Regions from separate parts of the Streptomyces sp. NPDC002994 genome, predicted to be linked through region 2. Evidence: riboswitches for the same ligand, from Rfam matches in the RefSeq annotation. Region 2 holds a riboswitch; the other holds the start of a gene.

What was found. Region 2 has a riboswitch for cyclic di-AMP ahead of ABZX79_RS29385 (M23 family metallopeptidase). Riboswitches for the same ligand answer to the same signal wherever they lie in the genome.
Region 1: it holds a riboswitch for cyclic di-AMP, as region 2 does, so the genes downstream of both, ABZX79_RS13025 (NlpC/P60 family protein) here and ABZX79_RS29385 (M23 family metallopeptidase) in region 2, are expected to answer to the same signal.

What each region holds. Positions count from the first base shown of each region.
Region 1 is NZ_JBEXNQ010000008.1:166,712-172,323, forward strand. It holds gene ABZX79_RS13015 (peptidoglycan DD-metalloendopeptidase family protein) at 1-242, shown strand, start outside; gene pcrA (DNA helicase PcrA) at 290-2,740, opposite strand; cyclic di-AMP (ydaO/yuaA leader) riboswitch at 3,043-3,208, shown strand; gene ABZX79_RS13025 (NlpC/P60 family protein) at 3,207-4,409, shown strand; gene ABZX79_RS13030 (hypothetical protein) at 4,713-5,066, opposite strand; gene ABZX79_RS13035 (NlpC/P60 family protein) at 5,419-5,612, shown strand, end outside.
Region 2 is NZ_JBEXNQ010000026.1:108,172-113,783, reverse strand. It holds gene ABZX79_RS29390 (GntR family transcriptional regulator) at 169-900, opposite strand; gene ABZX79_RS29385 (M23 family metallopeptidase) at 1,079-1,894, opposite strand; cyclic di-AMP (ydaO/yuaA leader) riboswitch at 1,907-2,075, opposite strand; gene ABZX79_RS29380 (pitrilysin family protein) at 2,301-3,668, opposite strand; gene ABZX79_RS29375 (pitrilysin family protein) at 3,689-5,071, opposite strand; gene ABZX79_RS29370 (DNA topoisomerase IV subunit A) at 5,309-5,612, shown strand, end outside.

The DNA of each region.
Region 1 (5,612 bases), on a different contig from region 2:
ACAACAGCGCCTACGGAAACATGGCGATAGTGACCGCCCCCGACGGCACGGAGACCTGGTACTGCCACCTCAGCAGCACCAAGATCCGTTCCGGCTCGGTCCAGGCCGGCGACACCATCGCGTACTCCGGCAACTCGGGCAACTCGACGGGCCCGCACCTCCACTTCGAGGTGCGTCCCGGCGGCGGGTCGGCGATCGACCCCCTGCCGTGGCTCCGCAGCCACGGCCTCAGCCCGACGTAAACCCCACGCGAAGCGGTAGGCCGTAAGCCGTAAGCCGGAAGAAGCCGCTACAGCTTCTCGACCGGCGCGTAGCGCAGCAGCAGCTTCTTCGGCCGCTCGTCGCCGAAGTCGATCGTCGCCTGTGCCTCCGACCCCGTCCCCGTCACCGTCATCACGGTGCCGAGTCCGAACTGGTCGTGCGTGACCCGGTCCCCGACCGAAAGCGCGACCACCGGCTTGTCCGACGTACGCCGCGTGGCGAACCCCGAAGCGCCGCCGCCACCACCGCGCGACCGCGAGGCCAGCGAGGACGACAGCGACGAAGCGACGCCCGACACCGGTCCCGCCGGGGCCTGCGCGCCCTTGCGCTTCCACGTCAGGTACGTCTCCGGGATCTCCTCCAGGAATCGCGACGGCGGGTTGTACGAGGGCTGTCCCCACGCGCTGCGCATCGAGGCCCGCGTCAGGTAGAGCCGCTCGCGGGCGCGCGTGATGCCGACGTACGCGAGTCGCCGCTCCTCCTCCAGCTCCTTGGTCTGGCCGAGCGCGCGCATGTGCGGGAAGACGCCGTCCTCCATGCCGGTCAGGAACACCACAGGGAACTCAAGCCCCTTGGCGGTGTGCAGCGTCATCAACGTAATGACCCCGGACCCGTCCTCGTCCTCATCAGGAATCTGATCGGAGTCGGCGACGAGCGCGACCTTCTCCAGGAATTCGGCCAGCGTCCCGGGCTCGTCGCCTTCCCGCTCCTGCTCGAACTCCAGGGCGACCGCGGCGAGTTCCTGAAGGTTCTCGATACGTGTCTCGTCCTGCGGGTCGGTCGAGGCCTGGAGCTCGGCGAGGTAACCGGTCCGCTCGAAGACGGCTTCGAGCACCGTGGCGGGCCCGGCGCCCGACTCGACGATCGTACGGAGCTCCTCCATCAGCGTGTTGAAGCGCTTCACGGCGTTCGCCGAGCGGGCCGCCATGCCGTACGCCTCGTCCACGCGCCGCAGCGCCTGCGGGAAGCTGATCTTCTCGCGCAGCGACAGCGCGTCGATCATCGCCTCGGCGCGGTCGCCGATGCCCCGCTTCGGTACGTTCAGGATGCGGCGCAGCGGGACGGTGTCCTCGGGGTTCGCCAGGACGCGCAGGTACGCGAGCACGTCCCGGACCTCCTTGCGCTCGTAGAAGCGCACGCCGCCGACGACCTTGTAGGGCAGCCCGACGCGGATGAAGATCTCTTCGAAGACGCGGGACTGGGCGTTCGTACGGTAGAAGACGGCGACGTCGCCGGCCTTCGCGTCGCCCGCGTCCGTCAGCCGGTCGATCTCCTCGGCGACGAACTGCGCCTCGTCGTGCTCGGTGTCGGCGACGTACCCGGTGATCAGCGAGCCCGCCCCGGCGTCCGTCCACAGGTTCTTGGGCCGGCGGTTCTCGTTGCGCTCGATGACGGCGTTGGCGGCCGTGAGGATGGTCTGCGTCGAGCGGTAGTTCTGCTCCAGCAGGATCGTCTTCGCGTCCGGGTAGTCCTCCTCGAACTGGAGGATGTTGCGGATGGTGGCGCCGCGGAAGGCGTAGATCGACTGGTCGGCGTCACCCACGACACACAGCTCGGCGGGCGCCTGGTTCTCGCCCGACGGACCTACCAGTTCGCGTACGAGCGTGTACTGAGCGTGGTTGGTGTCCTGGTACTCGTCGACCATGACGTGCCGGAAGCGCATCCGGTAGTGCTCGGCGACGTCCGGGAACGCCTGGAGCAGGTGCACGGTGGTCATGATGATGTCGTCGAAGTCCAGGGCGTTGGCCTCGCGCAGCCGCGCCTGGTACATCGCGTAGGCCTGCGCCAGGGTCTTCTCGAAGCCGTCGGCGGCCTGCCCGGCGAAGGTCTCTTCGTCTATCAGCTCGTTCTTGAGGTTCGAGACCTTGGCGCTGAAGGCCTTCGGCGGGAAGCGCTTCGGGTCGAGGTCCAGATCGCGGCAGACGAGCGCCATCAGGCGCTTCGAGTCGGCGGCGTCGTAGATCGAGAACGAGGACGTGAAGCCGAGCCTCTTCGACTCGCGGCGCAGGATGCGCACGCACGCGCTGTGGAAGGTGGAGACCCACATGTGACCCGCACGCGGGCCGACGAGCTGCTCCACGCGCTCCTTCATCTCGCCCGCGGCCTTGTTGGTGAAGGTGATCGCGAGGATCTGGCCGGGGTGCACACCCCGCTTGGCCAGCAGGTATGCGATCCGGTGGGTCAGGACGCGGGTCTTGCCCGAACCCGCGCCAGCCACGATGAGCAGCGGCGATCCGGCATGGACGACGGCGGCGCGCTGCTCTTCGTTCAGCCCGTCGAGCAGCGCGGCGGCGTCCACGACCGGGCGCGGCGCGCCGTCCCTGTAGTGCCCGTCCCTGGGCGCCGGAGGCGCGTCGAAGGCGCCGCCGAAGAGGTCGTGCGGGACCTCCTCCGGGGCGTGATCCTCGGGGGGCGGCGGGGCCGGCTCTTCCGCGTGCTGGAGGTCGGCCAGGAAGCTGTCGTCAAAGAGGCTGCTCATCGTTTACCAAGCTTAGGCGGGACCACCGACAGCCCGCCCCGGATTCCACCGGGGCCACCCGGATCCGGCCGGGCGAACCCGGCGCTCCGCCACTTCGCACGCCTGCCGTCGCCCTCTGTGACCTTGCGCACGCCCGACGGCCGACCGAGGGACCGGGCTGCGGGACGCACAACGGAACCAACTCGACCAGGTCACGAAAATGTATCGGGCATATCGAACATCGGGCTTCCCAGCACTCACCACTGTTGGCTAGCGTGCCGAGTCGGGCGGCTCGTACCCCAGCCGGCGAACAGCGCCGGAGCGATCAGCCCACGCCGAATCCGGCCTGCCACAGGGCAGTTCGGAACCGGGGACCCACGCGCACCACCTGGGGTGAATCGGTCCGCAGTCCCACGGACCGTAGGGCACCTTCCGTTCGTCCCGCCCGAACCCGACAGCTAACCCGGTAGGCGGTCCACGGAAGGAGATGCCGGCCTTGGCGTCGCATCGCAAGCCGCGTGCCCGTACACGCACCACCGCACCCGCACTGGGCATCACGACGGCCGCAATCGCCTCAGTCGGCCTGCTCGCCCAGACAGCGGGCGCGGCACCCACCGCGCCGACGGCTCCCAAGCCGACCGTCGAAGAGGTGCGGAAGAAGGTCGACGACCTCTACCGGCAGGCCGGCACGGCCACGCAGAAGTACAACCTGGCCAAAGAGAAGACGGAGCAGCAGCGGAAGTCCGTGGACGGCCTGCTCGACGCCGTGGCCGAGCGGACAGAGAAGCTGAACGAGGCCCGGCGCAAGCTCGGCAGCTACGCGGCCGCACAGTACCGGTCGGGGTCGGTCACCCCGACCGCCGCGCTGCTCCTCGCGGACAGCCCCCAGGCGTACTTCGACCAGAACCGGCTGCTGGACCGGATGACGGAACGCCAGCAGACGGATGTCACCGACTTCGAGACGCAGCAGGCGGCGGCGTCGAAGAAGCGCGCCGAGGCGACGCGGAGCCTGGAGAGCCTCACCGCGTCGCAGGCATCCCTCAAGTCCTCGAAGCAGGACGTGCAGACGAAGCTCGCACAGGCGCGCGAGCTGCTGTCCCGGCTGACCGCGCAGGAGAAGGCGCGGCTGGCGACGCTGGAGAAGGCGCGGGAGGCGGAGGCGCGGCGCAAGGCCGAAGCGAAGGCCAAGGCAGAGGCGGAGGCGGCCAAGGCGGAGCGCAAGCGCCAGGAGGAAGTGGCACAGAAGGACGAGAGCGATACGGGAACGGGTACGGGTACGGGTACGGGTACGGGAGCCGATACAGGCACGGGTTCCGGCACCGGCACCGGCGACGCGTACGCCGCCAAGGCCGAGAAGGTCCTGGCCTTCGCCCGCGCCCAGATCGGCAAGCCGTACGTCTGGGGCGCGGCAGGCCCCAGCTCGTACGACTGCTCCGGCCTCACCCAGGACGCCTGGAAGGCCGCCGGCGTCGACCTCCCCCGTACCACCTGGGACCAGGTGAAGGTCGGCACGCGCATCGCGACGGACAACCTCAAGCCGGGCGACCTGGTCTTCTTCTACGACGACATCAGCCACGTCGGCATCTACATCGGCGGCGGCAAGATGATCCACGCCCCGAAGCCCGGCGCGTACGTCCGCGAGGAGTCGATCTACTACATGCCGATCTACGGCAGCGTGCGCCCCGCCTAGCCCGAAAGCGCCTGTGCCGGGCCGCGTTTGAGTTGGCCTTTCCTCATCGTCCTCCTGTCCTCCTGTCCTTCGCCGGTCCGGCAGGACAGGACGATGAGAAGTCACCTGAACTGGGCGGTGGTCTCAGGAGCCGCCGTGCGATCATGCCGAGGATGCCCCCGGGGGGGCCGAAGCGGTGGTCGGTGCACGCCGGTCGCGGCGGAGGCGCTCGTCGCCGAACAGCCCGGCCACCGGTGGCGGCCGCGACGCGGTCTTGAACAGGGCGACGCGGCCCGCCACAGGCTCAGAGATCCGCAGCCCGGCTCAGGTCCAGAGCACCGCGATGAAGATATTGGCGACGGTCAGTCCGCCGACCGCCCCGAACAGCGCCTTCTCGACCCTCTCCTCATCGCGCTTGACGTACACCAGGCCGAGGATCACCACGAGGATCGCGAGCTTGATGCCGATCTTGAGGTTGTTCACCGCCTGATCGTCGGCCTGGTTGAGTCCCACCAGTGCCACGCCCGTGACGAGCATGGTCAGCGCGCCGTGCAGCATCGCCGGATTGAAGCGGGCCGTGCCGTCGCCCATCGCCTTCATCTGGGTCAGGAAGCCGCCGAGCAGCGAGGCTATGCCGATGATGTGCAGGCCGACGAAGACATTGATGAGTACGTCCATGAACCGGAGCCTAGCTCTGGCCATAGCAGCCCCGGCGGCCAGGTTCCCCTGCCATCGCCGTATCGGTCGCGGAAGAGCGGAATGCTCGCTGCCGGCGCAGGTCCCTTCCCCAACCGCGCTCACTCAGCTACCTAATTCGACCACTGTCGGTCATTCCACCGCTGTCCCGTGACCCTCAGGTTTAGCGTCCTTCCCCAGGTGACCGACTCCCCACCGCCGCCCCTCCCCGGAGCGGCAGTCGGACACCACCGCCGAAAATCCGGCGGCGGCCCGTTCCCCTGTGCGGGCCGCCGCCGGATGCGAGCGGCTCGACGTACAGCGACGTACAGGACGGAAGGACGTGGACGCCCTCGTGGCCACGCACCGAAAGCCCAAGCAGCGCCTGCTCACCGGCAACACCGCACGCACCGCCCGCACCGCCGTCACCTTGGCCCTCGCCGGAGCCGCGAGCGCCACCGCGTTTGACGGCATCGGGCACGCGGAGCCCGCCCTCACCCCCGCTCAGGTGAAGGCGAAGGTCGATCAGCTGTACCACGACGCCGAGGT
Region 2 (5,612 bases):
GCGTGTTGTTCGTCACGGTCCGGTCGGATTTTGGCAGTTGGTGCCCGGGGTCCACCGAGAAGCCGCGCCCCCACGGCTCCTTTGCTTTATGCGGAGCTGTACGCCGCAAAATGCGGGCAGCAGAAATAAGCCCCCGCCAATTCGCCCTCTTTGTATACGGCGCGGCTGTTAATGGCGGCCACTCACGGTGTTTACGGCATGTTGCGAAGTCCTCACGCGCCCTTGCCCGCGCTCCCGTTCACGCTCCCGCTCGCGCCCTCGTTCACGCTCCGGGCCGGGGCGTCGCAACCGATGCGCGGCCACGGCCCGTTCGGCGTGCAGGGCCGTCAGCGACCGGGCCCGTTCCACGTCACCGCGCGCCACGGCGTCGACGATCGCGGCGTGTTCGGCCCAGGCCTCGGCGGGGCGGGCGTGCTGCTCGACGGCGTACATCCAGGCGATCTTGTGCCTGAGCTGGGTGAGCAGGGCCGTGAGGCCGGGGCTGCCCGACGCCTGGGCGAGCGTCTCGTGAAACCAGGTGCCCAGCGAGCGCAGATCCTCGCCCTCGCCCCGGCGGGCCCGCTCCTGGCCGAGCCTGACCAGGCCGCGCAGCACCTTGAGGTGCGCCTCGGTGCGCCGCTGGGCGGCGCGGGCCGCGCTCAGCGGCTCCAGCAGTGTCCGGACCTCCAGGAGGTCGGCGGCCTCCTGCTCGGTGGGCTCGGCCACGCAGGCGCCCGCGTGCCGGCGGGTGGTGACGAACCCCTCGGACTCCAGTGTGCGCAGAGCCTCGCGCACCGGGACGCGCGAGACACCGTAACGGCGCGCCAGCAGCTCTTCGGTGAGCCGGCTGCCCCGCGCGAAGACACCGGAAACGATGTCGTCACGGATTGCCGTGCATACCGATTGCGCGGGAATGCGCATGACCGAACCTCCGCCTTAATCCCCGCGAAACGCGGTCGATCGACGCTTGTTCGGCGACTCTATTGCAGCATTCCGCAATTTCCGACGGGGGGCGGGAATCCATGGACGGCTTTTGGACATGCACAAGGCCCCGGCGGGGAGCCGGGGCCTTCTGGACGACGAACGGGCGACCGAGCCGTCAGACGTTCACGCCGTGCGCGCGCAGGTACCCGACCGGGTCCATGTCCGAGCCGTACTCGGGCGACGTGCGGGCCTCGAAGTGCAGGTGCGGGCCGGTCGAGTTGCCGGTCGAGCCCGAGAGGCCTATCTGCTGGCCGGAGGCGACGCTCTGGCCGACGGAGACGCCGAGGGACGACAGGTGGCCGTACTGCGTGTACGTGCCGTCGTTCATCCGGATGACGATGTTGTTGCCGTACGCCCCGCCCCAGCCGGCCTCGACGACGGTGCCCGCACCGACGGAGACGACGGAACTGCCGGACGCGGCGCGGAAGTCGACGCCGGAGTGGCTGCCGGAGGACCAGAGGTTACCGCCGGTCTTGTAGCCGGTGGTCACGAAGGAGCCGGCGACCGGGAGGGTGTAGCCACCCAGGCGCTTGCGCTCCGCCTCACGGGCGGCGCGCTCCTTGGCCGCACGCTCCTCGCGCTCCTTCTTGGCGCGCGCCTCGGCCTCGGCCTTGGCTTTGGCCTCCGCCTTGCGCTTGGCTTCCGCCTTGCGCTTGACCTCCGCCTTGCGCTCGGCCTCCGCCTTGTCGGCGGCCTGCTGCTGCTTCTCGGCCTGAGCGGCGATCTGGTCGGCGAGGGAGTCGCCGATGACGATGGCCTGGGTGAGGCCGGTGTCCTCGACGGAGAGGGCCGATCCGGCGGCGAGAGCCGGAGAGGCCAGGCCTCCGATGACGCCGGTCGTCGCGAGGGCGGCGACGCCCGCCATGTTCGCGCTTCTGCGCGTCAGGCGGCTCGGACGACGGTGCTTCCCGGTGGCACGGGTGAACGCCATGGAGTGGCTGATCCTTTCCTTCCTTCTCGCCTACCGGGTTAGCTGACGGGTTCGGAGCAGGAAGGTCTCCTACGGACGCCTGTCGTACGTACGCACGCAGGACGTCCGATTCACCCCAGGGACTGATTGGGTCCCCGGCTCCCCAGGCTCGCGCCTGACGGGGACTCGGCGATGGCTGCCCGGTGCCGCGGATGCGGCTCACTGCTGACGGACAGCCGGACAGACGCTAAGCGGCACATCTTTTAATCACCAAACAGACACGGCGTTTTGTAACGCACCCCACAGGCCAGACAGGCAACCTCCACAACAAACCGGACATACAGGAAGGACCCCGGCAGCCTTTCGGCCGCCGGGGTCCCTCAATCTCCCGCTTTGGGGTGTAACGCGGTCAGTCGCCGACCACGCGTCAGCCTGCGACCACCGTCACGTCGCCGATGCCGAGCGCCCTGACGGGCTCCTCGATCTGCGAAGCGTCGCCGACGAGGATCGTGACCAGCCGGTCCTCGGGGAAGGCGTTGACGACCGCCGCGGTGGCCTCCACGGTGCCCGTCTCGGCGAGGCGGGCGTACATCTGGGCCTGGAAGTCGTCCGGCAGGTGCTGCTCGACCTGGTCGGCGAGCGTGCCGGCGACGGCCGCCGCCGTCTCGTACTTGAGCGGCGCGACACCCACCAGGTTCTGTACGGCGACATCGCGCTCGGCGTCGGTGAGGCCCTCGGCCGCGAGGGTGCGCAGCACCTTCCAGAGGTCATCGAGCGCCGGTCCGGTGGACTCCGTGTCCACCGAGCCACTGATCGCCAGCATCGAGGCGCCCGTACCGTCGGCCGAGGAGCGCAGCACCTGGCCGAAGGCGCGCACGCCGTACGTGTAGCCCTTCTCCTCGCGCAGGACGCGGTCCAGGCGGGAGGTGAGGGTGCCACCCAGGCAGTACGTGCCGAGGACCTGGGCGGGCCAGACACGGTCATGCCGGTCGGGGCCGATCCGGCCGATGAGCAGCTGCGTCTGGACCGCGCCGGGCCGGTCCACGATGACCACACGGCCCGTGTCGTCGGCCGTCACCGGCGGCACGGGGCGGGGCTCGGCCGTGTCACCCTTCCAGGCGCCCAGGGTGTCGGCCAGGATCGCGTCCAGGTCGGTGCCTTCGAGGTCGCCGACGACCACCGCGGTGGCGGTCGCGGGACGCACGTGCGCCGCGTAGAAGCTCTTCACAGCGGCGGAGTCGATACGCTCCACCGTCTCCTCGGTGCCCTGGCGCGGCCGCGACATGCGCGAGGTCGCCGGGAACAGCTCCTTGGAGAGCTGCTTGGCCGCGCGGCGGGACGGGTTGGCCGTCTCGTGCGGGATCTCGTCGAGCCGGTTGGCCACCAGGCGCTCGATCTCGCTGTCCGTGAAGCCGGGCGCCCGCAGCGCGTCGGCGAGCAGGCCGAGCGCCTTGGGCAGCCGGGAGACGGGGACCTCGAGGGAGACCCGGACGCCCGGATGGTCGGCGTACGCGTCGAGTGTGGCGCCGCAGCGCTCCAGCTCGGCGGCGAACTCCTCGGCGGAGTGCTTGTCGGTGCCCTCGGAGAAGGCCCGCGCCATGATCGTGGCCACGCCGTCCAGGCCCGTGGGCTCGGCCTCCAGGGGGGCGGCGAGGAAGACCTCGACGGCCACGACCTGCTGACCGGGGCGGTGGCAGCGCAGCACGGTCAGGCCGTTGGGCAGGGCGCCGCGCTCGGGGGCGGGGAAGGCCCACGGCGTGGGGGTGCCCCCCTGCGGCTGCGGGTGGAACTTCATGCTGACGGCTGCGGTGTCGGTCACTTGTCCGCCCCTTCCTGCGTTCCGGTCTCGCCGGCGGCGTCGGTGGTGTCGTCGGCTGCGGCTTCGGCGCTGTCGGAGTGCGTGGGCTCGTACACCAGGACCGCGCGGTTGTCCGGGCGGAGCCTGGCCTTGGCGACCGCCTGGACCTCCTCCGCCGTGATGTCCAGGACACGCTTGACGGCGGACAGGGCGAGCTGCGGGTCGCCGAACAGGACGGCGTACCGGCACAGTTCGTCGGCGCGGCCCGCGACCGTACCGAGCCGGTCCAGCCACTCGCGCTCCAACTGGGCCTGCGCGCGCTCCATCTCCTCGGGCGTGGGGCCCTCGGCGGCGAAGCGGGCCAGCTCCTCGTCGACGGCGCGCTCGATGTCGGGCACCTCGACGCCGGCCGACGTCTTCACGTCGAGCCAGCCGAGCGAGGGGGCGCCGGCGAGGCGCAGCAGTCCGAAGCCGGCGGCGACGGCCGTCCGGTCGCGGCGGACGAGGCGGTTGTGCAGCCGGGAGGACTCGCCACCGCCGAGGACGGTGAGGGCCAGGTCGGCGGCGTCGGACTCGCGGGTGCCGTCTTGTGGGAGCCGGTAGGCGGCCATCAGCGCGCGGGCCGGGACCTCTTCGCGGATCTCCTCGCGGATCTCCTCGCCGATGATGTCGGGGAGCGTACCGTCACGCGGCGGCTGCTTGCCGTCGTGGTGCGGGATGGAGCCGAAGTACTTCTCGATCCAGGCGAGCGTCTGCACCGGGTCGATGTCGCCGACGACGGAGAGCACCGCGTTGTTGGGCGCGTAGTACGTACGGAAGAAGGCGCGCGCGTCTTCGAGGGTCGCGGCGTCCAGATCGGCCATCGAGCCGATCGGCGTGTGGTGGTACGGGTGGCCCTCCGGGTAGGAGAGGGCGGTCAGCTTCTCGAACGCGGTGCCGTACGGAACGTTGTCGTACCGCTGGCGGCGCTCGTTCTTGACGACGTCGCGCTGGTTCTCCATGGACTCCTCGTCGAGCGCGGAGAGCAGCGAGCCCATCCGGTCGGCTTCCAGCCACAGAGCCAGCTCCACCTGGTGGGCGGGCATCGTCTCGAAGTAATTGGTGCGCTCGAAGCTGGTCGTGCCGTTGAGCGAACCGCCCGCACCCTGCACCAGCTCGAAGTGACCATTGCCCTTGACCTGCGCCGAGCCCTGGAACATCAGGTGCTCGAAGAGGTGAGCAAGACCGGTACGCCCCTTGACTTCGTGGCGCGAACCCACGTCGTACCAGAGGCAGACCGCGGCGACCGGGGTCAGGTGGTCCTCGGAGAGCACCACGCGCAGGCCATTGGCCAGCCGGTGCTCGGTCGCTGTCAGGCCGCCGGAACCGGCCTGCGCTGTGGCCGTGTGACCCATGGGCATGTACGTCCCTTCGATCGCGATATGAAGAAGTCCTGCCACTGTATGCAAGCGCAACTACACCTGGCGAAGTTCCCGGCCGGTGTACGCCCTCAGGGAACGCCCGAGCAGTCGCCGCCCTGGCTCCGAGTAGGCGCTACGGACGGGTCGAGGTCGGCGTTGTCAGTGGGCCGGTCCACAATGGTCGGCATCAGACCCAAGAACTCAGCCCGACAGAACCGCGAAGGAGCCGCAGCCGCGATGGCCCGCCGCAGCACGAAGACCCCGCCGCCGGACGATGCGTTCGAGGAGAAGATCCTCGATGTCGACGTCGTCGACGAAATGCAGGGCTCCTTCCTTGAGTACGCGTACTCGGTGATCTACTCGCGAGCGCTGCCCGACGCCCGCGACGGCATGAAGCCGGTGCACCGACGCATCGTCTACCAGATGAACGAGATGGGGCTGCGGCCCGACCGCGGCTATGTGAAGTGCGCCCGTGTCGTGGGCGAGGTGATGGGCAAGCTGCACCCGCACGGCGACGCGTCGATCTACGACGCGCTCGTGC